Regions from separate parts of the Streptomyces sp. NPDC093600 genome, predicted to be linked through region 2. Evidence: predicted binding sites of a transcription regulator. Region 2 holds the regulator's gene; the other holds the start of a gene.
The links. The regulator HspR, encoded in region 2, represses chaperone genes until heat shock. The targets are predictions, from matches to a motif close to TTGAGNNNNNNNNNCTCAA.

Region 1: the regulator HspR is predicted to act here: its motif matches at 12,593-12,611, upstream of lon (endopeptidase La).

Annotation. Positions count from the first base shown of each region.
Region 1 covers NZ_JBIWIU010000001.1:996,574-1,010,877, forward strand. Annotated here, with positions in the region: gene ACIRB4_RS04870 (SAV_2336 N-terminal domain-related protein) at 1-35, shown strand, start outside; gene ACIRB4_RS04875 (hypothetical protein) at 177-371, shown strand; gene ACIRB4_RS04880 (aKG-HExxH-type peptide beta-hydroxylase) at 444-1,742, shown strand; gene fxsT (FxSxx-COOH system tetratricopeptide repeat protein) at 1,800-4,805, shown strand; gene ACIRB4_RS04890 (multifunctional oxoglutarate decarboxylase/oxoglutarate dehydrogenase thiamine pyrophosphate-binding subunit/dihydrolipoyllysine-residue succinyltransferase subunit) at 4,887-8,714, opposite strand; gene ACIRB4_RS04895 (ATP-binding protein) at 8,995-10,083, opposite strand; gene ACIRB4_RS04900 (response regulator transcription factor) at 10,080-10,817, opposite strand; gene ACIRB4_RS04905 (spermidine synthase) at 10,877-11,542, opposite strand; gene ACIRB4_RS04910 (DUF6585 family protein) at 11,784-12,491, shown strand; gene lon (endopeptidase La) at 12,634-14,304, shown strand, end outside.
Region 2 covers NZ_JBIWIU010000009.1:43,069-57,372, forward strand. Annotated here, with positions in the region: gene ACIRB4_RS21985 ((Fe-S)-binding protein) at 1-1,752, opposite strand, end outside; gene ACIRB4_RS21990 (sugar transferase) at 1,896-2,474, opposite strand; gene dnaK (molecular chaperone DnaK) at 2,692-4,536, shown strand; gene grpE (nucleotide exchange factor GrpE) at 4,536-5,189, shown strand; gene dnaJ (molecular chaperone DnaJ) at 5,262-6,446, shown strand; gene ACIRB4_RS22010 (heat shock protein transcriptional repressor HspR) at 6,451-6,909, shown strand; gene ACIRB4_RS22015 (hypothetical protein) at 6,995-7,462, opposite strand; gene ACIRB4_RS22020 (helix-turn-helix transcriptional regulator) at 7,465-8,445, opposite strand; gene ACIRB4_RS22025 (hypothetical protein) at 8,578-8,820, shown strand; gene ACIRB4_RS22030 ((2Fe-2S)-binding protein) at 8,817-9,134, shown strand; gene ACIRB4_RS22035 (pyridoxamine 5'-phosphate oxidase family protein) at 9,292-9,705, opposite strand; gene clpB (ATP-dependent chaperone ClpB) at 9,804-12,392, shown strand; gene ACIRB4_RS22045 (YbjN domain-containing protein) at 12,576-13,109, shown strand; gene ACIRB4_RS22050 (glycosyltransferase family 39 protein) at 13,123-14,298, opposite strand.

The DNA of each region.
Region 1 (14,304 bases), on a different contig from region 2:
CACCGCCCTGGTGGGCCTGGAGCGAGACGGCCTGAGAGGCGAACGCGAAGACGGCTGGATACGGGGGCGTGAATGGGCGCAGTTGAGTCGAACGGGTTTCTGACTTCCTGGCCTCGGGAAGAACCGGTCCGCCGCTACGACCGTGGGGGACAGGCGTCGGTGAGGAGGAGCCGAGGGTGTTGGAGCACACGGAGTGGGCGACCGGTGTCGACCGGGACGCCGGTCAGGCTCCGCCCCTGCCCGATCTCACCGCTGTCGACCTGCGGACCTTGCGCGTCATGGACCATCCCGACCTGGTGGCCGCGGTCGACGGGGTGCTCGGCCGCTCGCTGGAGCTGGGCGAGTCCTGGGTCAGCGAGGGCAATCCCTGACGCCCACCGCGCCCACCGGCTCTTTCCGGTCAGATGCCGCCCACGGCCGGCGGCCGGTCCCGGGAGCGGACGATGACGGCCGCCCCGCTCTCCCCGGCCGCCCCGCTCCCGCCGACCGACTTCGCCGAGCTGGCCAGGACCGGCCCGGCGCCCTCGGCGATGGCCAGGCTCGACGCCGGACTCCGCTCACGCCGGCTGCTGCTCCTCAAGGCCCTGCTGATACGCGTCCAGCGCCGGCGCGAGAGCGTGGACGGTGCGGTGGCCCGGCGTTTCGAGGCCGCCTGGACCCTCCTCGAACAGGCTGAGCGGACCCACCCGCGCGTGGTCCGCGCGGTCCTCGACTATCCGACCACCGGAGCGTGGCTGGCCGCCGCGCTCGCCGCCCCCGAGGGGCCGGACCTCGATCGCAGGCTCGACCGGCTGGAGTCCATCGCCGTCACCGCCGCCCTGCTGGCCGGCTGCCCGCTCGACCTCACCGTCTCGGCGCCCGGCGGCGTCTTCTCCCTGACCGGCGTCGGAAGGGTCCGGGTGGAGGACGAGCGGATACGGCTGCGGACCCGCGCCCGGACCGTACGGCTGGGCCCTGAAGGCTCCCGTACCGGTCACGCCGTCCTCCTCCTCGCGGACCCCCGTGCCGGCACACTGACCGGGCTCGGCTCCGGCTGGACCCCGCTGCGCACCCTGCCCGGCGCCACCGCCGTCCTCGACGACCTGGACCCCTACCGGGTGCCACCGGACGGGGTCGGCGCCCCACCCCGTACCGCGACCGAGCACGCCCGTACGGACGCGTGCGCCTGGTCCGGGCGCTGGCGCGCCGCCCGCCAGCTGCTGCGGCAGGTCGACCCGGCCCGCGCGGCGGAGGTGGCACGGGTGGTGCGGACGGTCGTCCCGCTGACCGCCAGCGGTCCCCGTCAGGCGCCCATGAGCGCCACCCTCCGCGCCGCGCCCGGAGCCGTGCTCGCCTCCCTGCCGTCGAGCGCGCGGACCATGGCCGAGACCCTCGTCCACGAGATCCACCACAGCAAACTGGCCGCGCTGCACGAAGTCGTACCCCTGCACCGGCCCGGGCGGCCGGCCCGCCACCAGGTCGGCTGGCGCTCCGACCCACGGCCCATCGCCGGAGTGCTCCAGGGCGCCTACGCCCATCTCGCCCTCACCGACCTGTGGCGGCGGGCCGCCGCGGCCGACGGGCTGCCGACCGCGTGGCGGACGGGTGCCGGGCAGCAGTTCGAGCGCTTCCACGATCAGGTGGGCGGGGCGCTCGCGATCCTGCTTGAATCCGATGAACTGACCATCGCCGGGCGGGAGTTCGTCCGTGAAATGAACCGGCACCATGCGAGCCTCGACACCGGCCGGAAGGCCCGTGGGTAACACTGTGTCGACGAACGATGACAGCACGTCGCGCGTGAGCGGAAGAGGGAGACGTTGATGGCGGAACAAGGGCGGTCGGGCGGCGCCGGGGCGCCGGAGCATGTCCTGGTGGTCTTCCCGGGCTATCACCGCCCCTGGGCCACCTGGATCGCACAGCGCCTCGAAGGCCACGGCCTCAGGGTCACCCTGCAACGCTGGGACCCCCCGCGGGAGGTCCCCCTGGAGGACTCCCTCGGCGATCTGCTGCTCGCCCGCGGCCAGGTCCTCCTGGTCCTCAACGACTGGTTCTTCGAACTCGGCCCCCGCCCGGCCGGCGAATGGAACGACGTCCTGCGCGGCTTCGTCGCCGCCCACGCCGACCGGTTCGCCGCCGTCAACCTCACCAACCGGCCGCTGCTCCCCGCCACCGCCGTCCTCGAACCCGTCAGCCTGTGGGGCGTGGGGGAGGACGAGGCCGAGGCCCGCCTGCTCTCCCGGCTCGCCGTCGAACCACGCCGCACCGCGAACCGCCGCGTCCCGCCCGGAACGCTCGCCCGCTACCCCGACACGCCCCCCGAGATCTGGGGCGAGGTCCCACGCCGCAACCCCCGCTTCACCGGTCGCGACGACCTGCTCACCGAGCTCCAGCAGCGCCTCATGGACGCCGAACGCGGCAACGCGGCCTGCACCCTGCTCGGCATGTCCGGCATCGGCAAGACCCAGATCGCCGCCGAGTACGCCCACCGCTTCAGCCCCGACTACGACGTCGTCTGGTGGGTCAACTCCGACGACCGCAACGTCCAGCGCGACCGCTTCGGCGAACTCGCCGCCGAACTGGGGCTCGCCGCGGGCAACGAACCCGGCGAACGCATCCGCGCCGTACGCGAGGCGCTGCGCAGGGGCGACCCGCACTCCCGCTGGCTGGTCGTCTTCGACGGCTGGGACGACACCGACGGCGCCGGCGTCCTGCTGCCCCACGGCCCCGGACACGTCCTGATCACCTCACGCAACCGCGGCTGGGGCGAGCACACCGACATCGTCGAGGTACCCAGCTTCGACCGGGCCGAGTCCACCGCCTACCTCATGCGCCGCGCCCCGCACATCACCGGGCCGGAGGCCGACGAGGTCGCCGCCGAGTTCGGCGACGTCCCCCTGCCGCTCGTCCAGGCCGCCGCCTGGCTCGGCGAGTCCGGCATGGAGGTCCCCGAGTACCTGCGCATGGTCAGGGAGGGACGGCTCTCCACCGTCGACGAACCCGCCCAGGGCGACGGCTTCCCCAACGCCTCCCTCACCTCCTGGTCGATACTGATCAACCGGCTCCGACGCGCCCAGCCGCAGGCCGTCGAGATCCTCAGCCTGTGCGCCTCCTTCGCCCCCGGCCGCATCCCCCTCGGGATCGTCCGCGCCTACCCCCAGGCCGAGCTGCCCGAGGACCTGCGCTGGATGGCGAACGACCTGCCCGCCTGGACCCGGGCCCTGGACACGCTCGTCAACTACTCCGTCCTCACCCGCGAGACCCGCGGCCCCGTCACCAGCACGGAGATGGGACCGCACCAGGAGTCCGTGCACATGCACCGGCTCGTCCACGACATCGTCTCCCGGCTCACCGACGGACCCCACCGCGCCGCCCACCGCAAGGCCGTCCGCACCCTGCTGGCCGAGGCGGACCCCGGCAACCCGATGGACAGCCGGCACTGGCCCCGGTACGCCGAGCTGCTGCCGCACCTGGAGCCGTCCGGCGCCCTCACCAGCCGCAACCCGCGCATCCAGAACGCCGTCCTCAACTGCCTGCGCTACTGCTACCGCAGCGGCGAGTTCACGGCGGGCGTCCGGCTCGCCGAGAAGATCCGCACCAGCTGGACCGGATTCATGGACCCCCTGTCCCAGCCCCTCCTCGACCTGACCACCCAGGAGGGCAACGTCCTGCGCTCCAGCGGCCGCTTCCGCGAGGCGTACCAGCTCGACCACGCCCTCCAGGAGCGGCTGCGCCGCGCCTCACCGCCCAACGAGCTCGGCATCATGCTCTGCAACGGAGCCATCGCCAGCGACCTGCGCCACCTCGGCCAGTACGCGGAGGCCGAGGCGCTGCAGCGGGACGTCCTGAACGAAGCCCAGCGGCTCCTCGGCGACACCGAGTTCGTCACCCTCGTCGCCCGCTACAACCTCGGCGTCGGACTGCGCCTGCTCGGCCGCTACCAGGAGGCGTACGAACTCGACGTCGAGACCCTCGCCCGGCGCGAGGCCATCCTGCGCCCCCGGCACGCCAACACCCTGAACTCCAGCATCGCCTGCGCCCAGGACCTCCGGCTCCTCGGCCACTACCGGGACGCCCTCGCCCGGCAGGAGTCCACCCTCCGGATGCACGTCCAGGTCCTCGGCCCGCTGCACCCGCAGACCCTCAAGGCCCGCGCCCAGCTGGCCCTGTGCCGCCGCAGGGAAGGCGGTTCCCAGCAGGACATCGGCGCGCTGATGTCCAGCGTCCTCGACCAGCTGGAACAGGTCCACGGCCGCGGCCACTACGTCACGCTCTCCTTCGTCAACGACTACGGCAACTATCTGCGCGAACACGGCGACCTGGCCAAGGCCCGGGACCTCATCGCCGAGGCCGAGGCCGGCTACCGCTCCCTCCTCGGACCGGCCCACCCCTTCGCCACCGGCATGCTCGCCAACACCGGCCTCGTCATGCAGGCCGCCGGGGAGCGCGCCGACGCCATGGCCATGCTGGAGGCGTCCCTCGCCGGCCTCTCCGCCTCCCTGGGCCCCGACCACCCCTGGGTCCTGGGCTGCGCGCTCAACGCGGCGGCCGCCAGGAACTTCAACGGCCGGGTCGCGGACGCCACCGAGCTCAGCCGCGACACCCTGCGGCGGGCCCGCCACGTCCTGGGCAACGACCATCCGCTGACGCTCTCCTGCCAGATCGCCCTCGCCGCCGACCTGCGCGGCCTGCGCGAGGTGGAGGAGGCCGGGAAGGTCGAGGAGGACGCGCTGCTCACCCTCACCCGCACCCTGGGCGCCCAGCACCCCCACACCCTCTCCGCACGCCAGCGGAACCGGCCCTACTGGGACTTCGAGGCGTACGTCTGACCTCACCGGGAACGCGACGCCGGAGGCCCGGCACCCCTCGCGGGGTGCCGGGCCTCCTTCCGTACGGGAACGGACAGCGGGTCAGGCGTCGAAGACCTCGTTGACCAGCTGCTGCTGCTCGGCCTGGTGGCGCTTGGCCGAGCCGACCGCCGGGGACGAGGAGTGCGGACGCGAGATCCGGCGCAGGCGCTCGCCGTGCGGGATGTCGGCGCCGACCGCCAGGTCCAGGTGGTCGATCAGGTTGAGCGCGATGAACGGCCAGGCACCCTGGTTCGCCGGCTCCTCCTGCGCCCACAGGTACTTCTCGGCGTTCGGGTACTTGGCGATCTCGGCCTGGAGCTCGGCACCCGGAAGCGGGTACAGGCGCTCCAGCCGGATGATCGCCGTGTCCGTGACACCGCGCTTCTGACGCTCGGCGTCCAGGTCGTAGTAGACCTTGCCGGAGCAGAAGACGACCTTGCGGACGTCGGCCGCGTTGACCGACTCGTCGCCGATCACCGGGCGGAAGCCGCCGGTGGTGAACTCCTCCACCTTGGACGCCGCGGCCTTCAGTCGCAGCATCGACTTCGGGGTGAAGACGATCAGCGGCTTGTGGTGCGGGTTGTGGACCTGCCAGCGCAGCAGGTGGAAGTAGTTCGACGGCAGCGTCGGCATGGCGACCGTCATGTTGTCCTGCGCGCACATCTGGAGGAAGCGCTCCGGGCGGGCGGACGAGTGGTCCGGGCCCTGGCCCTCGTAGCCGTGCGGCAGCAGCAGCGTGACGCCGGAGGTCTGGCCCCACTTCTGCTCGGCCGAGGAGATGAACTCGTCGACGACGGTCTGCGCGCCGTTGACGAAGTCACCGAACTGGGCCTCCCAGATCACCAGGGACTCCGGGCGGGCCAGGGAGTAGCCGTACTCGAAGCCCATCGCCGCGTACTCGCTGAGCAGCGAGTCGTAGACGTTGTAGTGGGCCTGGTCCTCGGCGAGGTAGAGCAGCGGGGTGTAGTCCTCGCCGGTCTCCTGGTCCACCAGGACCGCGTGCCGCTGGCCGAAGGTGCCCCGGCGGGAGTCCTGGCCGGACAGCCGGACCGAGGTGCCCTCCATCAGGAGCGAGCCGATGGCCAGGGTCTCGCCGAAGCCCCAGTCGATCGTGCCGTCGTCGATGGAGGCCGCGCGGCGCTGCATCTGCGGCATCAGACGCGGGTGGACCTTGATCCGGTCCGGGATGTTGACCTGCGACTCGGCGATCCGCTTCACGACCTCCTGGGAGACCGCGGTGGAGACGGCGACCGGGAACTCGGGCTGCGGTTCCGGGCTGTGCGCCGGGGCCGGGGCGGAGGTGGCCTCGCGGACCTCGGCGAAGACCTTCTCCAGCTGGCCCTGGAAGTCCTGGAGCGCCTGCTCCGCCTCTTCCAGCGTGATGTCGCCGCGACCGATGAGCGACTCGGTGTACAGCTTGCGCACCGAACGCTTCTTGTCGATCAGGTTGTACATCTGCGGGTTGGTGAACTGCGGGTTGTCGCCCTCGTTGTGACCGCGGCGGCGGTAGCAGATGAGGTCGATCACGACGTCCTTGTTGAACGTCTGGCGGAACTCGAAGGCGAGCCGCGCGACGCGGACCACGGCCTCCGGGTCGTCGCCGTTCACATGGAAGATCGGCGCCTCGATCATGCGGGCCACGTCGGTCGCGTACATCGAGGAGCGCGAGGACTCCGGGGCGGCGGTGAAGCCGACCTGGTTGTTGATGACGATGTGGACCGTGCCGCCGGTGCGGTAGCCGCGCAGCTGCGACATGTTCAGCGTCTCGGCGACGACACCCTGGCCGGCGAAGGCCGCGTCACCGTGGAGGGCGACCGGCAGGACGGTGAAGTCCGTGCCGCCCTTGTTGATGACGTCCTGCTTGGCGCGGACGACACCCTCCAGGACCGGGTCGACCGCCTCCAGGTGCGAGGGGTTGGCGGTGAGCGAGACCTTGATCTGCTCGCCGTCCAGGCCGGTGAAGGTGCCCTCGGCGCCCAGGTGGTACTTCACGTCGCCGGAGCCGTGCATCGACTTCGGGTCGAGGTTGCCCTCGAACTCGCGGAAGATCTGCGCGTACGACTTGCCGACGATGTTCGCGAGGACGTTCAGCCGGCCGCGGTGGGCCATGCCGATGACGACCTCGTCCAGGCGGGACTCGGCGGCGGAGTCGATGACCGCGTCGAGCAGCGGGATGACGGACTCGCCGCCCTCCAGGGAGAACCGCTTCTGACCGACGTACTTGGTCTGCAGGAAGGTCTCGAACGCCTCGGCGGCGTTCAGCCGGCGCAGGATCCGCAGCTGCTCCTCGCGCTCCGGCTTGGAGTGCGAGCGCTCGACGCGGTCCTGGATCCACTTGCGCTGCTTCGGGTCCTGGATGTGCATGAACTCGACGCCGGTGGTGCGGCAGTACGAGTCGCGCAGCACGCCGAGGATGTCGCGGAGCTTCATCATCGACTTGCCGGCGAAGCCGCCGACCGCGAACTCGCGCTCCAGGTCCCACAGGGTGAGGCCGTGCTCGGTGATGTCCAGGTCGGGGTGCTTGCGCTGGCGGTACTCCAGCGGGTCGGTGTCGGCCATGACGTGGCCGCGGACCCGGTAGGAGTGGATCAGCTCGAAGACGCGCGCGGCCTTGGTGACGTCGTCGTCGTGGGAGGCGTCGATGTCCTTGAGCCAGCGGACCGGCTCGTAGGGGATGCGCAGGGCCTTGAAGATGTCGTCGTAGAAACCGTCCTCGCCGAGGAGGAGGTTGGCGACGATCCGCAGGAACTCGCCGGAGGCGGCGCCCTGGATGACCCGGTGGTCGTAGGTCGAGGTCAGGGTCATGACCTTGGAGATGCCCAGCTTGTTCAGGGTGTCCTGGGAGGTGCCCTGGAACTCGGCGGGGTAGTCCATCGAGCCGACGCCCATGATGACCGACTGTCCGGGCATCAGACGCGGCACGGAGTGGACGGTGCCGAGGCCGCCGGGGTTGGTCAGCGAGACCGTGACGCCGGAGAAGTCCTCCATCGTCAGCTTGCCGACGCGGGCGCGCTTGACGATGTCCTCGTAGGCCTGCCAGAACTCGAAGAAGTTCAGGGTCTCGGCCTTCTTGATGCCGGCGACGACGAGCTGGCGGTCGCCGTTCGGCTTGACCAGGTCGATCGCGAGGCCGAAGTTCACGTGCTCCGGCTTGACCAGGGTCGGCTTGCCGTCCTTCTCCGCGAAGGAGTAGTTCATCGACGGCATGGCCTTGATCGCCTGCACCATCGCGTACCCGATGAGGTGCGTGAAGGAGATCTTCCCGCCCCGGGCGCGCTTGAGGTGGTTGTTGATCACGATCCGGTTGTCGAAGAGCAGCTTCACCGGGACGGCGCGGACGGACGTGGCCGTCGGCACCTCCAGCGAGGCGTTCATGTTCTTCGCGACCGCGGCGGCGGGGCCGCGCAGGGTGATCAGCTCGGGGCCGGCGGGGGCCTCGGTGGCCGGCGCGGCGGCGGCCGGGGCCGCGGGGGCCTTGGCCGCCGGGGCGGGGGCCTGGGCCTTGGCCGGGGCGGGCGCGGCCGGAGCGGCGGCGGGCTTGGCGGGCGCCGGAGCCGGGGCGGTCTGCGCGGGGGCCGCCGGTGCGGCAGGCGCGGCCTGTGCGGGGCCCGCCTGCGGCGCGGCGGGCGCGCTCGGAACCGTCGGCGTGGCCGGCGGGGTCGGGGTGGCTCCGGCCGCCCCCGCGGCGGCGGGAGTGTCCGAGGAGCCGGGCTTGTAGTCGGCGAAGAAGTCCCACCAGGCACGATCGACCGAATTCGGGTCCTGGAGGTACTGCTGGTAGATCTCGTCGACGAGCCACTCATTGGCGCCGAAGGCGGTCGCAGGGTTCTGACCCTGCCCGTCTTGGTCGGTGGAGATGCTCGAGTTACTGGGGGACTGAGACGACACGGCGGTAACCGCCCTCTTCCGCTTCACAAGGTGATGGACAGCGGAAATAAAGGCTACGCCTCCCTGGCCGAGAGGTGCAGGCCGGGCACTCCAACGTCGCGCAAGTCACACTTGACGAGGCGTTTCGGGGCAGGGAATGGCGGGAAACAAGCGTGGTTCTGCCCTCTCCCGGGTACGGGAGACGGGGGTTGCGACCCCCGGGGGCTCGCATCCCTGACCATGTCCTGACCACGTCCTGATCACCTAAACGCAGAACGTGTGCTTCCGGTTCGACCCTACGTCAATCCCGTGCCGGAAAGCTGCCCGGAAGGGTGACCTGGATCCGGCAGCCACGTGATGATTCGGCCACTCCGATCTCCCCGCCGTGCAGATCCACCGCCCAGCGGGCGATCGCCAGGCCGAGACCCGTACCGCCGTCGCTCCCCGGACCCGACTGGGCCGGCACCGATCCGCGGTTGAACCGCTCGAAGACCGTGTGCCGCAGCGCCTCCGGAATGCCCGGCCCCTCGTCCTCGACCTCCAGTGCCAGCGAGTCCGGCCACGGACCGCGCCGGGCCCGTACGGTCACCCGGCCGTGCGCGGGCGAGTGCTTCACCGCGTTGTCGATGAGGTTGGCCATCACCTGGTGCAGCCGCTCCGCGTCCGCGTGCGCCGTCAGCTCGGGCGGCGACACGTCGAGGTGCAGATGGACGTCCGTACGGTTGTGCAGTCCGGAGCTGGAGGTGAGGCCGCGCTGCGAGGCGGCCAGGTTGGCCTCCCGGAGCACCCCCGACAGATACGGCCACACCTCGAAGCGGCGTGTCCTCAGCGCGACGACACCGTTGTCGAGACGTGACAGGTCGAGCAGCGTCTCCACCAGGCGGCCGAGCCGCTCGGTCTGCTTCAGCGCCGTCCGCATCGTCTCCGGATCGGCCTCGGAGACGCCGTCGACGACGTTCTCGAGGACGGCCCGCAGCGCGGCGATGGGGGTGCGCAGCTCGTGCGAGACATTCGCCACCAGCTCCTTGCGGTGCCGGTCGACGGCCTCCAGGTCGTCCGCCATCCGGTTGATCGTCGAGGCGAGGTCGCCCAGCTCGTCACGGCGGCCCGCACCGCGCACCCGCCGGCTGAAGTCGCCCCGCGAGATCGACCCGGCCACCGTGTTCATGTCGTCCAGCGGCGCCGTCAGGGACTGCGCCACGAACTGCGTGATCAGCAGCGTCGCGATCATCGCGAAGATCGTGATGTAGCGGAACTCGGTGGAGGTCCGGATGGCCACCAGGGCGAGACAGGAGGTCAGCAGGACCGCGCCGACGACCAGAGCGCCCAGCTTGGTCTTGATCGAGATCGATATCCGGCGCCCGGTGCGACCCTCCCGTCGCCGGCTCACGGCGCCGGTGTCTCCAGCGCGTATCCGACGCCGTGGACGGTACGGATCCGCTCCGCGCCGATCTTCCGGCGCAGCGCCTTGATGTGGCTGTCCACGGTCCGGGTGCCCGAGGCGTCCGCCCAGTCCCACACCTCGGCGAGCAGCTGCTCACGGGAGAGGACCGCCCGCGGGGTGTTCGCCAGGCAGACCAGCAGGTCGAACTCGGTCGGGGTCAGGTGCACGTCCTCGCTCCGCACCCGGACCCGGCGCTGCGCGTGGTCGATCTCCAGCTCGCCGAGCCGCAGGATCCCGCTGCGCGGGGTCACCGCCGCCATCGCGGCCCGCTCGACCCGGCGCAGCAGGACGTGCACCCGGGCGGCCAGCTCGCGCATGGAGAACGGTTTGGTCATGTAGTCGTCGGCGCCGACGCCGAGCCCCACCAGCATGTCGGTCTCGTCGTCGCGCGCGGTGAGCATCAGGACCGGGACCGGGCGCTGCGCCTGGACCCGGCGGCAGACCTCCAGGCCGTCGAAGCCCGGCAGCATCACATCCAGCACCATCAGATCCGGCTGCCACGCCTCGGCCGCGTCGACCGCGGCCGGGCCGTCGGTCGCCGTCTGGACGAGGAAACCCTCCGCCCGCAGTCGCGCGGAGATCGCATCCACGATCGTCGTGTCGTCCTCGACGACCAGCACCCGCCGCTGCGCGCCCGGAGTGGCCGCCGCACCGTGGTGAGTGGTGTGTGTCTGCTCCATTGCCCTGCCTCGCGTAGCTGATGTCGCTCAGCAGCGTAGAGGCAGCGACGGCGTCCCGGCTACGCAGGCCGGATGCCGAGGTGCACCACGTCAGGGACGCCCCGGGCAACGGGGATCTCTTCCGTCCGTACCCCGCTGAATCCGGCATTCCGCAAGGAGTCTTCGAAATCGGCGGAGGGCCGCGCGGACCACACGGCGAGGACTCCGCCGGGGTTCAGACGCCGGGCGCAGGCCGCCAACCCCTCGGCGGAGTACAGGTTTTCGTTGTCGTCGGTGACGGTCCAGTCGGGCCCGTTGTCGATGTCGAGGCAGAGCGCGTCGTAGCGGTCGGGGGAGGTACGGACGTACTCCAGGAGATCCGTGTGCAGGATCACGCTCCGCGGATCGGCGAGCGCCTCGCCGGAGAGGGCGGCCAGCGGGCCTGCCCGGTGCCAGTCGATGATGGCCTGTTCCCGCTCGACGACCGCGATCCGCGCCCAGCGGGGGTCCGCCGCGGCGTGCGCGAGGGAGAAGCCGACACCCAGGCCGCCGATCAGGACGGAGGCGCCGTGGCGCCCGCCGAGCGCGTCCATCGCCGCGTCGATCAGCAGCCGTTCGGAGCGTCCGTCGGAGGTGTCCATCAGGAAGGTGCCGTTGGCGATGATCTCGAAGTGCTCGCCGCGCCGGCGCAGCACGACTTCGCCGTACGGTCCCTCGCGGCGGTCGAGGGTGACGGGGCTCGGCATGGTCACTCGCTCCGATCTCGGGCTCATCGGGTCGTCGGGTCGTCCGGGGCGTCCGGTCATCCGGGTCATCCTCCCGGGGCGGGCGCCTTGGGGACAAACCCGTTACGGCGCCCACGGCCGGCCGGGGCCGTGCGGCCGGTGCTCGGGGACTCCGACTCGCCGCAACTGCGCAACCCTTACCGGCGAGTTGGGCGCCTGTTCTACCGTGGGATCTCCGTCGTCCGTCAAGGGGGATCGCCACATGGCAAAGGACGAGATCGAGCACATCCGCAAGGAGCGGCCGCCCGCGCCCATCGCCGCCCTCGCCGCCCGAAGCGGCCTGGACGACTGGATCGACACGTTCGCGACGAAGCAGGGCTTCGCGTGGAGGAAGTGGCGGGACTGGCGGCTCCACTTCTTCAAGGGCGGTCTGATCGTCACGGCACCGGACGGCTATACGGCCGCGTACGACTACGGGACCGTGCGCGTCGTGCAGTACCGCAGAACCATCAACGGCGGCGCCGCGGAAGCCTGCTCGACGCTGATCGACCCGGCGGGCAGCGCCCTGAACATAGGGTTCGGCAGACCCCCCTTGCTCAAGTCCGAGAAGACGGCTCTCGGCATCACCTCATGGGTGAACGGCGCCGGGTTCCTCTACCCGTACCTCTGGGGCGACCACATCCAGGAGTGCGTCACCCGCGCCCAGCTGGCCGGGACGCTCACGCGCATCCAGCAGGGCGAGAGGGTGGGCTTCGGCCCCTACACGGTCGATCGGCAGGGCGTCTCGGACAAGAAGTACTCGGTCCCCTGGTCGGACCTCACCGAACTCGACGTGCACACCGGGACCCTGATGTTCAACGGCTCCCGGAGGAGGTCGACGGCCCCGCAGATGTCGAAGGTCTACCTGGTCCCGAACCTCGACCTCCTGATGGCGGTGTGCCGTCATCTGAGCCCCCACCTGAAGGGCTGACGCCTCCACCGCGGAGCACGTGACGGTGTAGGGCACCGAGTGGCAGGAAGTGATCGCTGAGAGCGAACACGGTGCGGGGAACAATCATGGGCTCACAAGCATTGAGTCGGCATAGCTCAACTTGACTGCCGAAGGGGAGATCATGACTGCCGACACCGCCGAGTCGACGGAGTACTCGACGCTCACCCTGCCCGTGCTGCCGCTCGACGACGAGGTCGTGCTGCCGGGGATGGTGGTGCCGCTCGACCTGTCCGACAACGACGTACGCGCCGCGGTGGAAGCCGCCCAGGCCGCCGCGCGCCCCGGGACCGGCAAGCCGAGGGTGCTGCTCGTCCCCCGGGTCGACGGGACGTACGCCGGGACAGGCGTCCTCGGCACCGTGGAGCAGGTCGGCCGGCTCTCCGACGGCGACCCCGGCGCGCTCATCCGGGGTCGCGACCGGGTGAAGATCGGCGCGGGGACGACCGGGCCCGGCGCCGCCCTCTGGGTGGAGGGCAGCATCGTCGAGGAGACCGTGCCCGACCCGCTGCCCGGCGCCGTGACCGAGCTGGTCAAGGAGTACAAGGCCCTCGCCACCAGCTGGCTGAAGAAGCGCGGCGCCTGGCAGGTCGTGGACCGCGTCCAGCAGATCGACGGGGTCTCCGCGCTCGCCGACAACTCCGGCTACTCGCCCTTCCTCACCGTCGAACAGAAGGTCGAGCTCCTGGAGACGGCCGACCCGGTCGCCCGCCTCAGGCTCGCCACCGCGCAGCTGCGCGACCACCTGGCCGAGCAGGAGGTCGCCGAGACCATCGCCAAGGACGTCCAGGAGGGCGTGGACAAGCAGCAGCGCGAGTTCCTGCTCCGGCGCCAGCTCGAAGCCGTACGCAAGGAGCTGCGGGAGCTCAACGGCGAGTCCGAGGGTGACGAGTCCGACGACTACCGCGCGCGCGTGGAGGCCGCCGACCTGCCGGAGAAGGTCCGCGAGGCGGCCCTCAAGGAGGTCGAGAAGCTGGAGCGGTCCAGCGACCAGTCCCCGGAGGGCTCCTGGATCCGCACCTGGCTCGACACCGTCCTCGAACTGCCGTGGAACGAACGCACCGAGGACCGGTACGACATCCAGGGCGCGAAGGGCGTCCTCGACGCTGAGCACGCGGGCCTGGAGGACGTGAAGGAGCGGATCACCGAGTACCTGGCGGTGCGCAAGCGGCGCGCCGAGCGGGGCCTCGGCGTGGTCGGCGGCCGCCGGGGCGGCGCCGTGCTCGCGCTCGTCGGACCGCCCGGTGTCGGCAAGACCTCCCTCGGCGAGTCCGTCGCGCACGCGATGGGACGGAAGTTCGTCCGTGTCGCGCTCGGCGGCGTACGGGACGAGGCGGAGATCCGGGGCCACCGCCGTACGTACGTGGGTGCCCTGCCCGGCCGGATCGTACGGGCGATCAAGGAGGCCGGGTCCATGAACCCGGTGGTCCTGCTCGACGAGATCGACAAGGTCGGCTCGGACTTCCGCGGCGACCCGGCCGCGGCCCTGCTCGAAGTCCTCGACCCGGCGCAGAACCACACCTTCCGGGACCACTACCTGGAGGTCGAACTCGACCTGTCCGACGTCGTCTTCCTGGCGACGGCGAACGTCCTGGAGGCCATTCCGGAGGCGCTGCTCGACCGGATGGAGCTGGTGCGGCTCGACGGCTACACGGAGGACGAGAAGATCGTCATCGCCCGTGACCACCTGCTGCCGAGGCAGCTGGAGCGAGCCGGCCTGGAGCCGGGCGAGGTCGTCCTGGAGGAGGCGTCGCTGCGGAAGCTGGCGGGGGAGTACACGCGGGAGGCCGGCGTC
Region 2 (14,304 bases):
CAGCTGCGGGTACTCGTTGGCGATCGTGTTGAAGCAGTGCGGGCAGGTGGCGACGATCTTCTTCGCCGACTTCGGCTTCTTGGTCGACTCGTCCTCGTCGTCCTCGCCGAAGGCCATGTTCAGCATCGCCACGTTCTCGGCGCCGAGCTGCTGGAACAGCGGCTCGTTGCCCAGGCGGCGGGGCGAGTCACCGGTGCACTTCTCCTCGCCGCCCATGATCGCGAACTTCACGCCCGCCATGTGCAGCAGTTCGGCGAAGGCCTTGGTGGTCTTCTTGGCCCGGTCCTCAAGGGCGCCCGCGCAGCCGACCCAGTAGAGGTAGTCGACCTCGGTGAGGTCCTCGACGTCCTTGCCGACGATCGGGACCTCGAAGTCGACCTCCTTGGTCCACTCGACGCGCTGCTTCTTGGCCAGACCCCAGGGGTTGCCCTTCTTCTCCAGGTTCTTGAGCATCGTGCCGGCCTCCGACGGGAAGGCGGACTCGATCATCACCTGGTAGCGGCGCATGTCGACGATGTGGTCGACGTGCTCGATGTCGACCGGGCACTGCTCGACACAGGCGCCGCAGGTGGTGCAGGACCACAGGACGTCCGGGTCGATGACGCCGTTCTCCTCGACGGTCCCGATCAGCGGCCGCTCGGCCTCCGCCAGGGCGGACGCAGGGACACCGGCCAGCTGGTCCGCCGACGCCTTCTCGTCGCCCTCCATGGTCTTGCCGCCGCCGGCAAGCAGGTACGGCGCCTTGGCGTGCGCGTGGTCGCGCAGCGCCATGATCAGCAGCTTGGGGGAGAGCGGCTTACCGGTGTTCCAGGCGGGGCACTGCGACTGGCAGCGGCCGCACTCCGTGCACGTGGAGAAGTCGAGGATGCCCTTCCAGGAGAACTGCTCGACCTGGGAGACGCCGAAGACGGCGTCCTCGGCCGGGTCCTCCCAGTCGATCTCCTTGCCGCCGGTCGTCATCGGCTGCAGGGCGCCCAGCGCGGTGGAACCGTCGGCGTTCCGCTTGAACCAGATGTTCGGGAAGCCGAGGAAGCGGTGCCAGGCGATGCCCATGTTGGTGTTGAGCGAGACCGTGATCATCCAGGTGAAGGACGTGACGATCTTGAGCGCGGCGAAGAAGTAGGTGAGGTGCTGGATCGTGCTCAGGTCCAGCCCGTCGAGCAGCGCGATCAGCGGGTACGAGGCGAAGAAGCCCGGCTCCCAGCTGGTGACGTGGTGCTGGACGCCCTCCAGGGCGCGCAGCGTCATGATGCAGACGCCGACGATCAGGATGACGGCCTCGACGAAGTACGCCTGGCCGGTCTTGGAGCCCGCGAAGCGGGACTTGCGCTCCGCCCCGCCCGGCCGGTTCAGCTGCCGGATCACGATCAGGGTCAGGATGCCGAGGACCGTCATCAGGCCGAGGAACTCGGTGAAGATCTCGTACGGCAGCCAGTCGCCGATGACCGGGATCAGCCAGTCGGCCTGGAAGAGCTGGCCGAAGGCGTTGACGATCGTGAGCAGCAGCGAGAAGAAGCCCACCGCCACGAACCAGTGCGCGACGCCGACGACGCCCCAGCGGTTCATCCGGGTGTGGCCGAGGAACTCCTTGACCAGGGTGATGGTGCGCTGTGTGGGGTCGCCGGTGCGGGTGCCCGCGGGGACGGGCTGGCCGAGCTTCACGAAGCGGTAGATCTGCGCGATGGCGCGGCCGAACAGCGCGACGGCCACCACCGTGATGACCAGCGACACGATGATCGCGGCGAGTTGCATGAGGGGCTCCTCGGGCGGGCCTGCGAGGCGAGAGCGCCACACTGCCGAGTGTGGCACTACTAAGCGGTAACTTATTCAGTCCGTGCCGAGATTACCGCTTCGCGGCGCCGCGCTGTAGCGGCGCCCGCGGTGATCTGTGTCGCTCAGGCAAGCCTTGCCGGCCGGGTCTTCCCCGCCGCCGCGCGACGTCTGCGGACTGCTGGAAGCGTACGCGCCAGGATGGCCAGATCCATCCCCAGCCAGTGATGGTCCACATAGTGGAGGTCGAGCAGCTCGCGCTCCTCCCACGGCAGCTCGGAGCGGCCGCTGATCTGCCACAGCCCGGTGATCCCCGGGCGTACGGAGAGCCGGCGCCGGGCCTCGCCCAGGCACTCCCGGTGGTCCGGCACGAGGGGGCACGGGCCCACCAGGGACATCTCCCCCCGTACGACATGGAGCAGCAGCGGCAGCGCGGCGAGCGGGCCCGGGGTGCGGAAGGTCAGTATCCGGAAGGGCTTCCCGTCCCGGCCCGCCATGGTCCGGCGCCGCAGCGGCCCCTCCGGCCGGTCCCCACGGCCTCCCGCCGGCCGGTCCGGTCGGCCTCCCCGCGGCGGCCCCTCCGGCCCGGCCCGTCGCCGTCGCCGGTCCAGGGTGATCAGGAGGGCGACGGCCAGGAGCAGGGGGGAGAGGGTGAGGAGCAGGGTCAGTCCGCCCAGGAGGTCGAGTCCGCGCTTGGCCGTCATTGCCCCCACCACACCCTTTCGTGGGATATTCGTGAGGTATCGGACTCTCTCACGGAGGGGCGTCCGATCAGGGGGATCGACGCGCCCGGAGCCCTTGTGTGAGTGAGCCTCGGACTGAAGAGTTGAGTCGACCCCACTCATGTCTGTTGACGCGGTGAGGGCCGTCGTGCATCCTTGAGTCAGTTCCACTCAAGTCAGGCCAGCTGGAGGAATCGAAATGGCACGTGCGGTCGGCATCGACCTGGGCACGACTAACTCCGTCGTCAGCGTTCTTGAAGGCGGCGAGCCCACCGTCATCACCAACGCCGAAGGTGCCAGGACCACGCCGTCCGTCGTCGCCTTCGCCAAGAACGGCGAGGTGCTCGTCGGCGAGGTGGCCAAGCGTCAGGCGGTCACCAACGTCGACAGGACCATCCGGTCGGTCAAGCGCCACATGGGCACCGACTGGAAGATCGACATCGACGGCAAGAGCTTCAACCCGCAGCAGATGAGCGCCTTCATCCTGCAGAAGCTGAAGCGTGACGCCGAGGCGTACCTGGGCGAGAAGGTCGTCGACGCGGTCATCACCGTTCCGGCGTACTTCAACGACTCCGAGCGCCAGGCCACCAAGGAGGCCGGTGAGATCGCGGGCCTCAACGTCCTGCGCATCGTCAACGAGCCGACCGCGGCCGCCCTGGCCTACGGCCTGGACAAGGACGACCAGACGATCCTCGTCTTCGACCTCGGTGGCGGCACCTTCGACGTGTCGCTCCTGGAGATCGGTGACGGCGTCGTCGAGGTGAAGGCCACCAACGGTGACAACCACCTCGGTGGTGACGACTGGGACCAGCGGGTCGTCGACTACCTGGTGAAGCAGTTCCAGAACGGCCACGGCGTCGACCTCGCCAAGGACAAGATGGCTCTCCAGCGTCTCCGCGAGGCCGCGGAGAAGGCGAAGATCGAGCTGTCGTCCTCCACCGAGACGTCGATCAACCTGCCGTACATCACCGCCTCCGCCGAGGGTCCGCTGCACCTGGAGGAGAAGCTCACCCGGGCTCAGTTCCAGCAGCTCACCGCCGACCTGCTGGAGCGCTGCAAGACGCCGTTCCACAACGTCATCAAGGACGCGGGCATCCAGCTCTCCGAGATCGACCACGTCGTTCTCGTCGGTGGCTCCACCCGTATGCCGGCCGTCGCCGAGCTCGTCAAGGAGCTGACGGGTGGCCAGGAGGCCAACAAGGGTGTGAACCCGGACGAGGTCGTCGCCATCGGCGCCGCCCTGCAGGCCGGTGTGCTGAAGGGTGAGGTCAAGGACGTCCTGCTCCTCGACGTGACCCCGCTGTCCCTCGGTATCGAGACCAAGGGCGGCATCATGACCAAGCTGATCGAGCGCAACACCACGATCCCGACCAAGCGGTCCGAGATCTTCACGACGGCCGAGGACAACCAGCCGTCGGTGCAGATCCAGGTCTACCAGGGCGAGCGCGAGATCGCGGCGTACAACAAGAAGCTCGGCATGTTCGAGCTGACCGGTCTGCCGCCGGCCCCGCGCGGGGTCCCGCAGATCGAGGTCGCCTTCGACATCGACGCCAACGGCATCATGCACGTGACCGCGAAGGACCTGGGCACGGGCAAGGAGCAGAAGATGACCGTCACCGGCGGCTCCTCGCTGCCGAAGGACGAGGTCGACCGGATGCGCCAGGAGGCCGAGCAGTACGCCGACGAGGACCACCGCCGTCGCGAGGCCGCCGAGACCCGCAACCAGGGCGAGCAGCTCGTCTACCAGACGGAGAAGTTCCTCAAGGACAACGAGGACAAGGTCCCCGGGGAGGTCAAGACCGAGGTCGAGACCGCCGTCGCCGAGCTGAAGGAGAAGCTCAAGGGCGACGACACCGCGGAGATCCGTACGGCCACGGAGAAGGTCGCGGCCGTCTCCCAGAAGCTCGGCCAGGCGATGTACGCCGACGCGCAGGCGGCCCAGGCCGCCGGTGGCGAGGCCCCGCACGCCGAGGCCAAGGCCGATGACGATGTCGTCGACGCCGAGATCGTCGACGACGAGAAGCCGAAGGGTGGCGCTGCCTGATGACGGAGGAGACCCCGGGCTTCGAGGAGAAGCCCGACGTCCCCTCCGGCGCCGCCTCTGACGACGCCGCCGAAGCCGCCGAGGCCCCCTCCCAGGAGGAGGGCTCGGCGGCCCCGGCCGGGGACGTAAGCCAGACGGCCGGTCTGACGGCCCAGCTGGACCAGGCCCGCAGCGCGCTCGCCGAGCGCACCGCGGATCTCCAGCGGCTCCAGGCCGAGTACCAGAACTACCGCCGCCGTGTGGAGCGGGACCGGGTCACGGTCAAGGAGATCGCCGTCGCGAACCTCCTGGCCGAGCTCCTGCCCGTGCTCGACGACGTCGGCAGGGCCCGGGACCACGGCGAACTCGTGGGCGGGTTCAAGTCGGTGGCCGAGTCGCTGGAGACCGTCGTCGCCAAGATGGGTCTGCAGCAGTTCGGCAAGGAGGGCGAGCCCTTCGACCCGACGATCCACGAGGCCCTGATGCACTCGTACGCGCCGGACGTCACCGAGACGACCTGCGTGGCGATCCTGCAGCCGGGGTACCGAATCGGCGAGCGGACCATCAGGCCCGCGCGCGTGGCGGTGGCCGAGCCCCAGCCCGGGGCGACGCCGGCCGCGAAGGAAGAGAAGACGGCCGACGAGGAGAGCGGTGGGCCCGAGGAGAGTGCGTGACCTGGTCCGACCGAGGACCGGGGCGCGTGCCCCGCGGGCCGGCGCGATGATCGTCCGGGAGGAGGGACGCCGATGAGCACGAAGGACTTCGTCGAGAAGGACTACTACAAGGTCCTCGGCGTCCCCAAGGACGCCACGGACGCCGAGATCAAGAAGGCGTACCGCAAGCTCGCCCGTGAGAACCACCCGGACGCCAACAAGGGTGACACCAAGGCGGAGGAGCGCTTCAAGGAGATCTCCGAGGCGAACGACGTCCTCGGCGACCCCAAGAAGCGCAAGGAGTACGACGACGCCCGCGCGCTCTTCGGGAACGGCGGCTTCCGGGCCGGACCCGGCGGCGCGGGCGGCACGTTCAACTTCGACCTGGGTGACCTCTTCGGCGGCGCCCAGGGCCCCGGCGGTCCCGGCGCCGGCGGGTTCGGCGGCGGTCTCGGGGACGTCTTCGGCGGACTGTTCAACCGGGGCGCGGGCGGCGCGGGCACGCGGACGCAGCCGCGGCGCGGCCAGGACATCGAGTCCGAGGTGACGCTCAGCTTCACCGAGGCCATCGAGGGCGCCACCGTTCCCCTCCGGATGTCCTCGCAGCAGCCGTGCAAGGCCTGTTCGGGCACCGGCGACAAGAACGGCACGCCCCGCGTCTGCCCGACCTGTGTCGGCACCGGCCAGGTCTCGCGCGGCGGCAGTGGTTCCTTCTCGCTCACCGACCCGTGCGTGGACTGCAAGGGGCGCGGTCTGATCGCCGAGAACCCCTGCGACGTCTGCAAGGGCAGCGGCCGGGCCAAGTCCTCCCGCACCATGCAGGTCCGCATCCCGGCCGGGGTCTCCGACGGCCAGCGGATCCGGCTGCGCGGCAAGGGCACCCCGGGCGAGCGCGGCGGCCCGGCCGGCGACCTCTATGTCGTCGTCCACGTCGACGCCCACCCGGTCTTCGGCCGCAAGGACGACAACCTCACCGTCACCGTGCCCGTCAGCTTCGACGAGGCGGCGCTCGGCGGCGAGATCAAGGTGCCGACCCTGGGCGGCCCGGCGGTGACGCTGAAGCTGCCCGCCGGTACGCCCAACGGCCGTACCATGCGCGCCCGTGGCAAGGGCGCGGTCCGCAAGGACGGCACGCGCGGCGATCTGCTGGTGACGGTGGAGGTCGCGGTGCCCAGGGAACTGGACGACAAGGCCCGCGAAGCCCTCGAGACGTACCGCGAGGCGACGGCGGGCGAGGACCCCAGGGCAGAGCTCTTCCAGGCCGCGAAGGGAGCTTGACGCGATGGACAGCCGATCGGGGCGCAGCCGCAACCCGTACGAACTGACCGACGAGACGCCGGTGTACGTCATCTCGGTGGCGGCACAGCTCTCGGGTCTGCACCCGCAGACCCTGCGCCAGTACGACCGTCTCGGTCTGGTCTCCCCGGACCGCACGGCCGGGCGTGGCCGGCGCTATTCGGCCCGTGACATCGAACTGCTGCGCACCGTCCAGCAGTTGTCGCAGGACGAGGGCATCAACCTGGCGGGCATCAAGCGCATCATCGAGCTGGAGAACCAGGTCGCGGCGCTGCAGGCCCGGGTCGCCGAGCTGTCGGCGGCGGTCGAGGGCGCGGCGGCGACGCTGCGTCAGCGCGAGGCCCAGGTGCACGCCTCGTACCGGCGCGACCTGGTGCCGTACACGGATGTGCAGCAGGCGAGCGCCCTGGTGGTCTGGCGCCCCAAGCGGCCCGGCGTCGAGTAGCCGGCGGTTCCCGTACGTGACGAGGCCCCCTCCGCTTCCCGCGGAGGGGGCCTCGCCGTTGCCCGGATCACCCGGCTCGCCCGGGCTATGGGAGGAGCTCGCCGACGATGCCCCCGACCGTCTCCCACCAGGGTGAGGCGCCGGTCCCGAACGCGGCGGCCAGGGCTGTGCCGACGGCCCGGTCGCGGGGGGTCGCGCCGGGCTTCCAGTCGTCGATGACCCGGCCGCTGCCGGAGCACAGCAGAGTGCCGATCTTCCGGCCGTCGCGGGTCAGCCGGCTCTCGTCGTACCCGCTGGGCACGAGCCGGTACCGGGTCCCGTCGACCCGGACGTCGACCCGGTACGACCACCGCAGCAGACGCCCCCCGGCGGGCCGGATGCGGGCGGGGCGCCCGTCGACGGTGAGGGTGAGGGCGGCGCGGCGGCGGGTCCCGATGGGGACGAGCCGGTTCACCGGGGTGCCGGGCGCGCGGACGAGCTCCACGGTCGGCAGGTGGGGACCGGTCACGCGCAGGGTTCCGGTGGTGCCGTCGAGATCGATCTGGACGTACAAGTTCAGTTTTCCTGCTCCAGGATGCCGGACCTGGCGATGAGATAGCCGAGTTGGGCGCGGCTGCCGCTGCCGAGGGCGGCGGCGAGCTTGGCGATGTGGGCGCGGCAGGTCCGGACGTTCATGCCCAGGCGGCGGGCGATGGCCTCGTCGACGTGGCCCGCGACGAGGAGTTTGGCGATGGAGCGCTGAACTCCGCTGATGTCGTCGGTCTTGAGGTCGTAGGGGATCTCCTCCTTGATCGGCACGGCCAGCTGCCAGAACTGGTCGAAGACGCCGACGAGGTAGGCGACGAGACCGGGGTGGCGCAGCTCCAGGGCCACCTGGCGGTCGCTGCGGGCCGGGATGAAGGCGACCTCCCGGTCGACGATGATGAGCCGGTCGATGATCTCCTCGAGGGTGCGGACCTGGACCTCCGGTCCGACGTGTTCGAGGTAGGCGAGGGTGAGTTCGGTGTGGCGCGCCGTGTGCTGATAGAGCGTCCGCATCCGGATACCGCGTCCGAGCAGCGGTGAGACCCGCTTGAGCGCCTCGCTCAGGGCGTGGGCGGGGCGTCCGCCGCCGGGCTGGACGGTCAGCAGCTCCTGGCTGCAGTTGGCGACCACGCGGTCCAGGGTCGCGTTGATCCTGCCGATGCCTTCGAGCACCGTGATGGCGTGGGTGGCGGGCTGCTCCTGGGCGCTGATCGCCATGAATGGCTCGAACGCGTCGGAAAGCGCGACCGTGAGCCGCCGGCGCTCCAGGATGTCCCGCTCGATCGGCTGCAGCAGCTGGGCCAGCGCCGAGGAGGGCGGCACCGGTCGGAGCCACTGGGCGTCGTCCGGATCCGGGTGGAGGAGCGAGAGATCGAGGAGGCAGGGCGTCTCCGCCGCCTCTGACCGGGGTATTCGTCCTGTGCGCAAGGCGCTCGCGTACAGGTCCGCGCCTGCCTTGCACAGTTCCGCATGCGAATGAGGGTGACCGGTTTCGTCCGGTTGTTTCTGCATTCGTACACCCCCAGGCTCCTGCATCTCAGGAACATGATGCATGGGTTTGGTGGTGGAAGAGGAGAGAGTAAGCCATCGTCTTAGTCGCGGGGGTCGGAAAGAGACGTTGCCTTCAAGTGAGGTTGCTCGGTGATGATGAAGAAGCTCATACGCGCGGTGGCCGGAGTCGCCTTCATCGCGGCTGCCACAGTGGGAGCGCTGGGGGCGGGCGAGGATCCCGGTTGGCACTCGGAGCGGGCGAACACGCAGGTCGCTCCTGCCGACCCGGGCTGGCACTCCGAGCCGGCGCTCGTGACCACTGCCCTGGGCGACCCGGGCTGGCACGTGGCGCCGGCCGCGGTGAACGACCCCGGCTGGTCCTCCGTGGGCGCATGAACGTTCCCGACGACTCTCGCTTCCGTCGCGAGATGGCGACGGCGTACCGCTCCGGGTGGCATTTCATCGACCTCGTCACGGCTGTGCCGCACAGTGGCGATTCGTTGATGGTCACCCTCTTCGGTGAGCCGATCATCATCACGCGAGGTGAGGACGAGGACATCCGCGCCTACCGGTGTCTGCGGCGGCCTCGTGGCGCCCCGCAGCCCGTCCGCTGTGCCATCCGGTACGGCATGATTTTCGTCAATCTCGATCAGCGCGACCATCAGCTGGTCGAGTCCGAAACCATCACCGCCACCCCCCGCAGTGCCTGAGCGGTTCCCCCGTCGTTGTAGATCGCTCAGGTACTACCCCCACACAGCGGCGCCATCGCGGACCTGAAACGCGATGGCGCCGCTGTGCTGTGCGCACACATCCCGCGCATGTCCCTCACGGCGCCGACCGCACGCCCCCACCCGCCCCGCGCGACCGCTACGCGCGGCCCATCGCGCGGGTCAGCGCGATCTCGATGACCACCCGGTCCGGGTTCGGGGAGGGAGTGCGGCCGTAGCGGGCGGCGTAGCGCTCGACCGCGTCCGCGACGGCCTCCGCCTCCGTACGGATCCGGGCCACGCCCTCCAGGGTCGCCCAGCGCTTCCTGTCCACCTGGCAGACCGCGACCCGCGCCCCCTCCGGGCCCGCCGCCAGGACGTTGGCGACCTTGTGGCTGTGCTTGTTGGTGATCACCCGCGCCAGCCCGTTCTCCCCGCCCTCCGGGTCGTACGTCACGCCCACCGCCACCACGTGCGGGGTGCCGTCCGGGCGGGGCGTCGTCAGGGTGCACATGTGGTGCTCGCGCCAGAAGCTGAGGTACGAGTCGCTGGGGTTCCTCGGGTCGGTCGCCATGTCGCGAACCCTACCCTTGAGCGGAATGGACTCAACTTTGTGTACGCTGGACGGGTCATACGCGAGCGACAGCGCCTTGACAGGAGGAGAGACCGCACGTGGACGCCGAACTGACCAACAGGAGCCGTGACGCCCTCAACGCGGCCACCAGCCGTGCCGTGGCCGCCGGGCACGCCGATCTGACCCCCGCGCATCTGCTCCTCGCGCTGCTCGCGGGCCAGGAGAACGAGAACATCATCGACCTGCTCGCCGCCGTCGAGGCCGACCAGGCCGCTGTACGGTCCGGTGCGGAGCGGCTGCTCGCCGCCCAGCCCAGCGTGACCGGCTCCACGGTCGCGCCGCCGCAGCCCAACCGTGAGCTGCTCGCCGTCATCGCCGATGCCGCCGAGCGCGCCAAGGAGCTCGGGGACGACTATCTGTCCACCGAGCACCTGCTCATCGGGATCGCGGCGAAGGGCGGACAGGCGGGCGACGTCCTCGCCCAGCAGGGGGCGAGTGCGAAGAGCCTGCTCGACGCGTTCCAGAAGATCAGGGGAGGACGCCGGGTGACCACACCCGACCCGGAGGGTCAGTACAAGGCACTGGAGAAGTTCGGTACGGACTTCACGGCGGCCGCGCGGGACGGCAAGCTCGACCCCGTCATCGGGCGCGACCAGGAGATCCGGCGCGTCGTCCAGGTGCTCTCCCGCCGCACCAAGAACAACCCCGTCCTCATCGGTGAGCCCGGCGTCGGCAAGACCGCCGTCGTCGAGGGCCTCGCCCAGCGGATCGTCAAGGGCGACGTCCCCGAGTCCCTGAAGAACAAGCGCCTGGTCGCCCTCGACCTCGGCGCGATGGTCGCCGGCGCCAAGTACCGCGGCGAGTTCGAGGAGCGCCTGAAGACCGTCCTCTCCGAGATCAAGGAGAGCGACGGCCAGATCATCACCTTCATCGACGAGCTGCACACCGTCGTCGGCGCGGGCGCCGGCGGCGACTCCGCCATGGACGCGGGCAACATGCTCAAGCCGATGCTGGCCCGCGGCGAGCTGCGCATGGTCGGCGCGACGACCCTCGACGAGTACCGCGAGCGGATCGAGAAGGACCCCGCCCTGGAACGCCGCTTCCAGCAGGTCCTGGTCGCCGAGCCGAGCGTCGAGGACACCATCGCGATCCTGCGCGGCCTCAAGGGCCGGTACGAGGCCCACCACAAGGTCCAGATCGCCGACTCCGCGCTCGTCGCGGCCGCCACCCTCTCCGACCGCTACATCACCTCCCGCTTCCTGCCCGACAAGGCCATCGACCTCGTCGACGAGGCCGCCTCCCGGCTCCGGATGGAGATCGACTCCTCGCCCGTCGAGATCGACGAGCTCCAGCGCGCCGTGGACCGGCTGCGCATGGAGGAGCTGGCGCTGAAGAACGAGAGCGACCCCTCCTCCGTGCAGCGGCTGGAGAAGCTGCGCCGCGACCTCGCCGACAAGGAGGAGGAGCTGCGCGGCCTCACCGCCCGCTGGGAGAAGGAGAAGCAGGGCCTCAACCGCGTCGGTGAGCTGAAGGAGAAGCTCGACGAACTGCGCGGCCAGGCCGAACGCGCCCAGCGCGACGGCGACTTCGGCACCGCCTCCAAGCTGCTGTACGGCGAGATCCCCGCCCTTGAGCGGGAGCTGGAGGAGGCCAGCGAGGCCGAGCAGGAGGCCGCCAAGGACACCATGGTCAAGGACGAGGTCGGCCCGGACGACATCGCGGACGTCGTCGGCTCCTGGACCGGCATCCCCGCCGGCCGCCTCCTGGAGGGCGAGACGCGCAAGCTGCTGCGCATGGAGGACGAGCTGGGACGGCGGCTGATCGGCCAGTCCGAGGCCGTCCAGGCCGTCTCCGACGCCGTGCGCCGCACCCGGGCCGGCATCGCCGACCCCGACCGGCCCACCGGCTCCTTCCTCTTCCTCGGCCCGACCGGTGTCGGCAAGACGGAGCTGGCGAAGGCGCTCGCGGACTTCCTCTTCGACGACGAGCGGGCCATGGTCCGCATCGACATGTCGGAGTACGGCGAGAAGCACAGCGTCGCCCGGCTGGTCGGCGCGCCTCCCGGCTACGTCGGCTACGAGGAGGGCGGCCAGCTCACCGAGGCGGTGCGCCGCCGGCCGTACAGCGTCGTCCTGCTCGACGAGGTCGAGAAGGCGCACCCGGAGGTCTTCGACATCCTGCTCCAGGTCCTCGACGACGGCCGCCTCACCGACGGCCAGGGGCGGACGGTGGACTTCCGCAACACCATCCTGATCCTGACGTCCAACCTCGGCAGCCACTTCCTGATGGACCCGCTGACCTCCCAGGAGCAGAAGCGGCAGCAGGTCCTGGAGGTGGTGAGGGCCTCGTTCAAGCCGGAGTTCCTCAACCGGCTCGACGACCTGGTGGTCTTCTCGGCGCTCGACAAGACCGAGCTGCGCCGGATCGCACGCCTCCAGGTCGACCGGCTCGCCAAGCGCCTGGCCGACCGCCGGCTCACGCTCGACGTCACCGACGCGGCGCTGGACTGGCTGGCGGAGGAGGGCAACGACCCGGCCTACGGCGCCCGCCCGCTGCGCCGTCTGATCCAGACGGCGATCGGAGACCGGCTCGCGAAGGAGATCCTGGCGGGCGAGGTCCAGGACGGCGACACGGTCCGGGTGGACCGTGTCGAGGACGGCCTGATCGTGGGCGCGGCCACGGCCTGACGGCGCGGGCCCGGCAGGCGCTGGACGGCGACGAGGGGGTGCCCCCGCCCTCGTCGCCGTACTCCAGGCGCGCGAGATCCTGTCCGCCCGCAGCGGATCTCGCCCGATCCGGCGCGGTCGGGCTTGCGCCGTACCGCCCGGCATGGGAGAGGATGGCCGCAACCGTACGAAGGGATATTCACGGTGAGCATCGACCCGTCCTCGATTCCGAATTTCGGGGGCCAGCCCCAGCCTCAGGCCGCAGGACCGGCGGGCCCCGTCGTCCCTGATCAGGACCTGGTCAAGCAGCTTCTCGACCAGATGGAGCTGAAGTACGTCGTCGACGACGAGGGTGACCTCGCGGCGCCGTGGGAGGAATTCCGTACGTACTTCATGTTCCGCGGCGACGACGAGCAGAAGGTCTTCTCCGTACGGACCTTCTACGACCGTCCGCACTCGGCGGACGACCGCGCCAAAGTCCTCGACGCGATCGACGACTGGAACCGCCGCACCCTGTGGCCCAAGGTCTACACCCACCTGCACGAGGAGGAGGACGGCTCCGCCACCCTCCGGCTCATCGGCGAGGCGCAGATGCTGATCGGCACCGGCGTCGCCCTGGAGCACTTCGTGTCCTCGACCGTCAGCTGGGTCCGCGCGTCGATCGAGTTCGACAAGTGGCTCGTGGAGCAGTTCGGCCTGGAGTCCCCCGAGGACAAGGAGCCCGGCGCGCCCGAGTAGGACGCGCCCGGACTCACAGCGCCATGTGCGCGAAGAGCAGCAGATACGCGCCATAGCCGAACGAGAGCCCGGCCAGGGCCGTGATCACCACGATCGCGGCTCTCGGCCGGGCTCTCGTCAGTGCGAGCGCCAGCGGCAGCAGCAGCGGGAAGGCGGGGAGCAGGAAGCGCGGCTTGGACTCGAAGAAGCCGGACCCGCCGACGGCGATGAGGACCAGCACGCCCGTGTAGACCAGGACGCACAGCGGCGGGCGCTCCACCAGCGCGAGCAGCGCGAAGAGCAGCACGCCGGCCGCCGTGATCACCAACGCCATCGCGAAGCCGAACTGCGTCGGCCCCTTCAGCATGCCCCGTACGAAGAGCAGCGCGCCGGCCCCCAGGTCGAACCGTGAGGACCAGCCGTCCTGGACGGCGAAGTAGCCGCCGAGCGGATCACCGCGGCGGGCACCGACCCACAGCAGGTACGAGAGCCATCCGGCCGGAGCCAGCGCCGCGGCCGCCCACATCCGCCCGCCCACCCCGCCGCGCCGCCTCCACAGCTCGCAGGCGACCGTGGCGAGGACGGCCGCCGCGACGGCGATCCCGTTCGGCCGGGACAGGCCGGCCAGAGCCGCGAGCGTGCCCGCCCAGAGCCAGCGGTGGGTGAGCAGCGCGTAGAGCGACCACGCGGCGAAGGCGGTCATCAGCGGTTCGGTGTACGCCATCGTCAGCACCACCGAGTGCGGCAGCAGCCCCCAGAGCAGCACCAGGACGACCGCGGTGGGGCGCCCGTACAGCCGTTCGCCGACCAGGTAGACGCCCCAGGCGGCGGCGCCGGCCGCGAGCCACGACAGGAGCAGGCCGGCGGTGCCTCCGGTGACCGGGAGGACGGTGGTGACGGCCCGGACGAGCGCCGGGTAGAGCGGGAAGAACGCCAGGTCGGACTGGACCATGCCGTTGGGCCAGTGGAGGGTGCGGCCGTATCCGTGGGCGGCGATCCGGATGTACCAGTCGGAGTCCCAGGACGTCGCGAGCAGCGCGCGCGGTGAGCGTCCGACGTGCCAGGCCCAGAGCGCGAGAGCGAGCGTCCCGGTCAGCCGCGCGGCGGCGAACAGGCCGAGCGCGGGGGCGGCCCGGTGCAGGGAGGCCCGCCATCGGGGGACCCCCCTGACAGCGGCGGACGCCGGGCGGTCGAGAGTCTCGGCGGACAGGGTGCA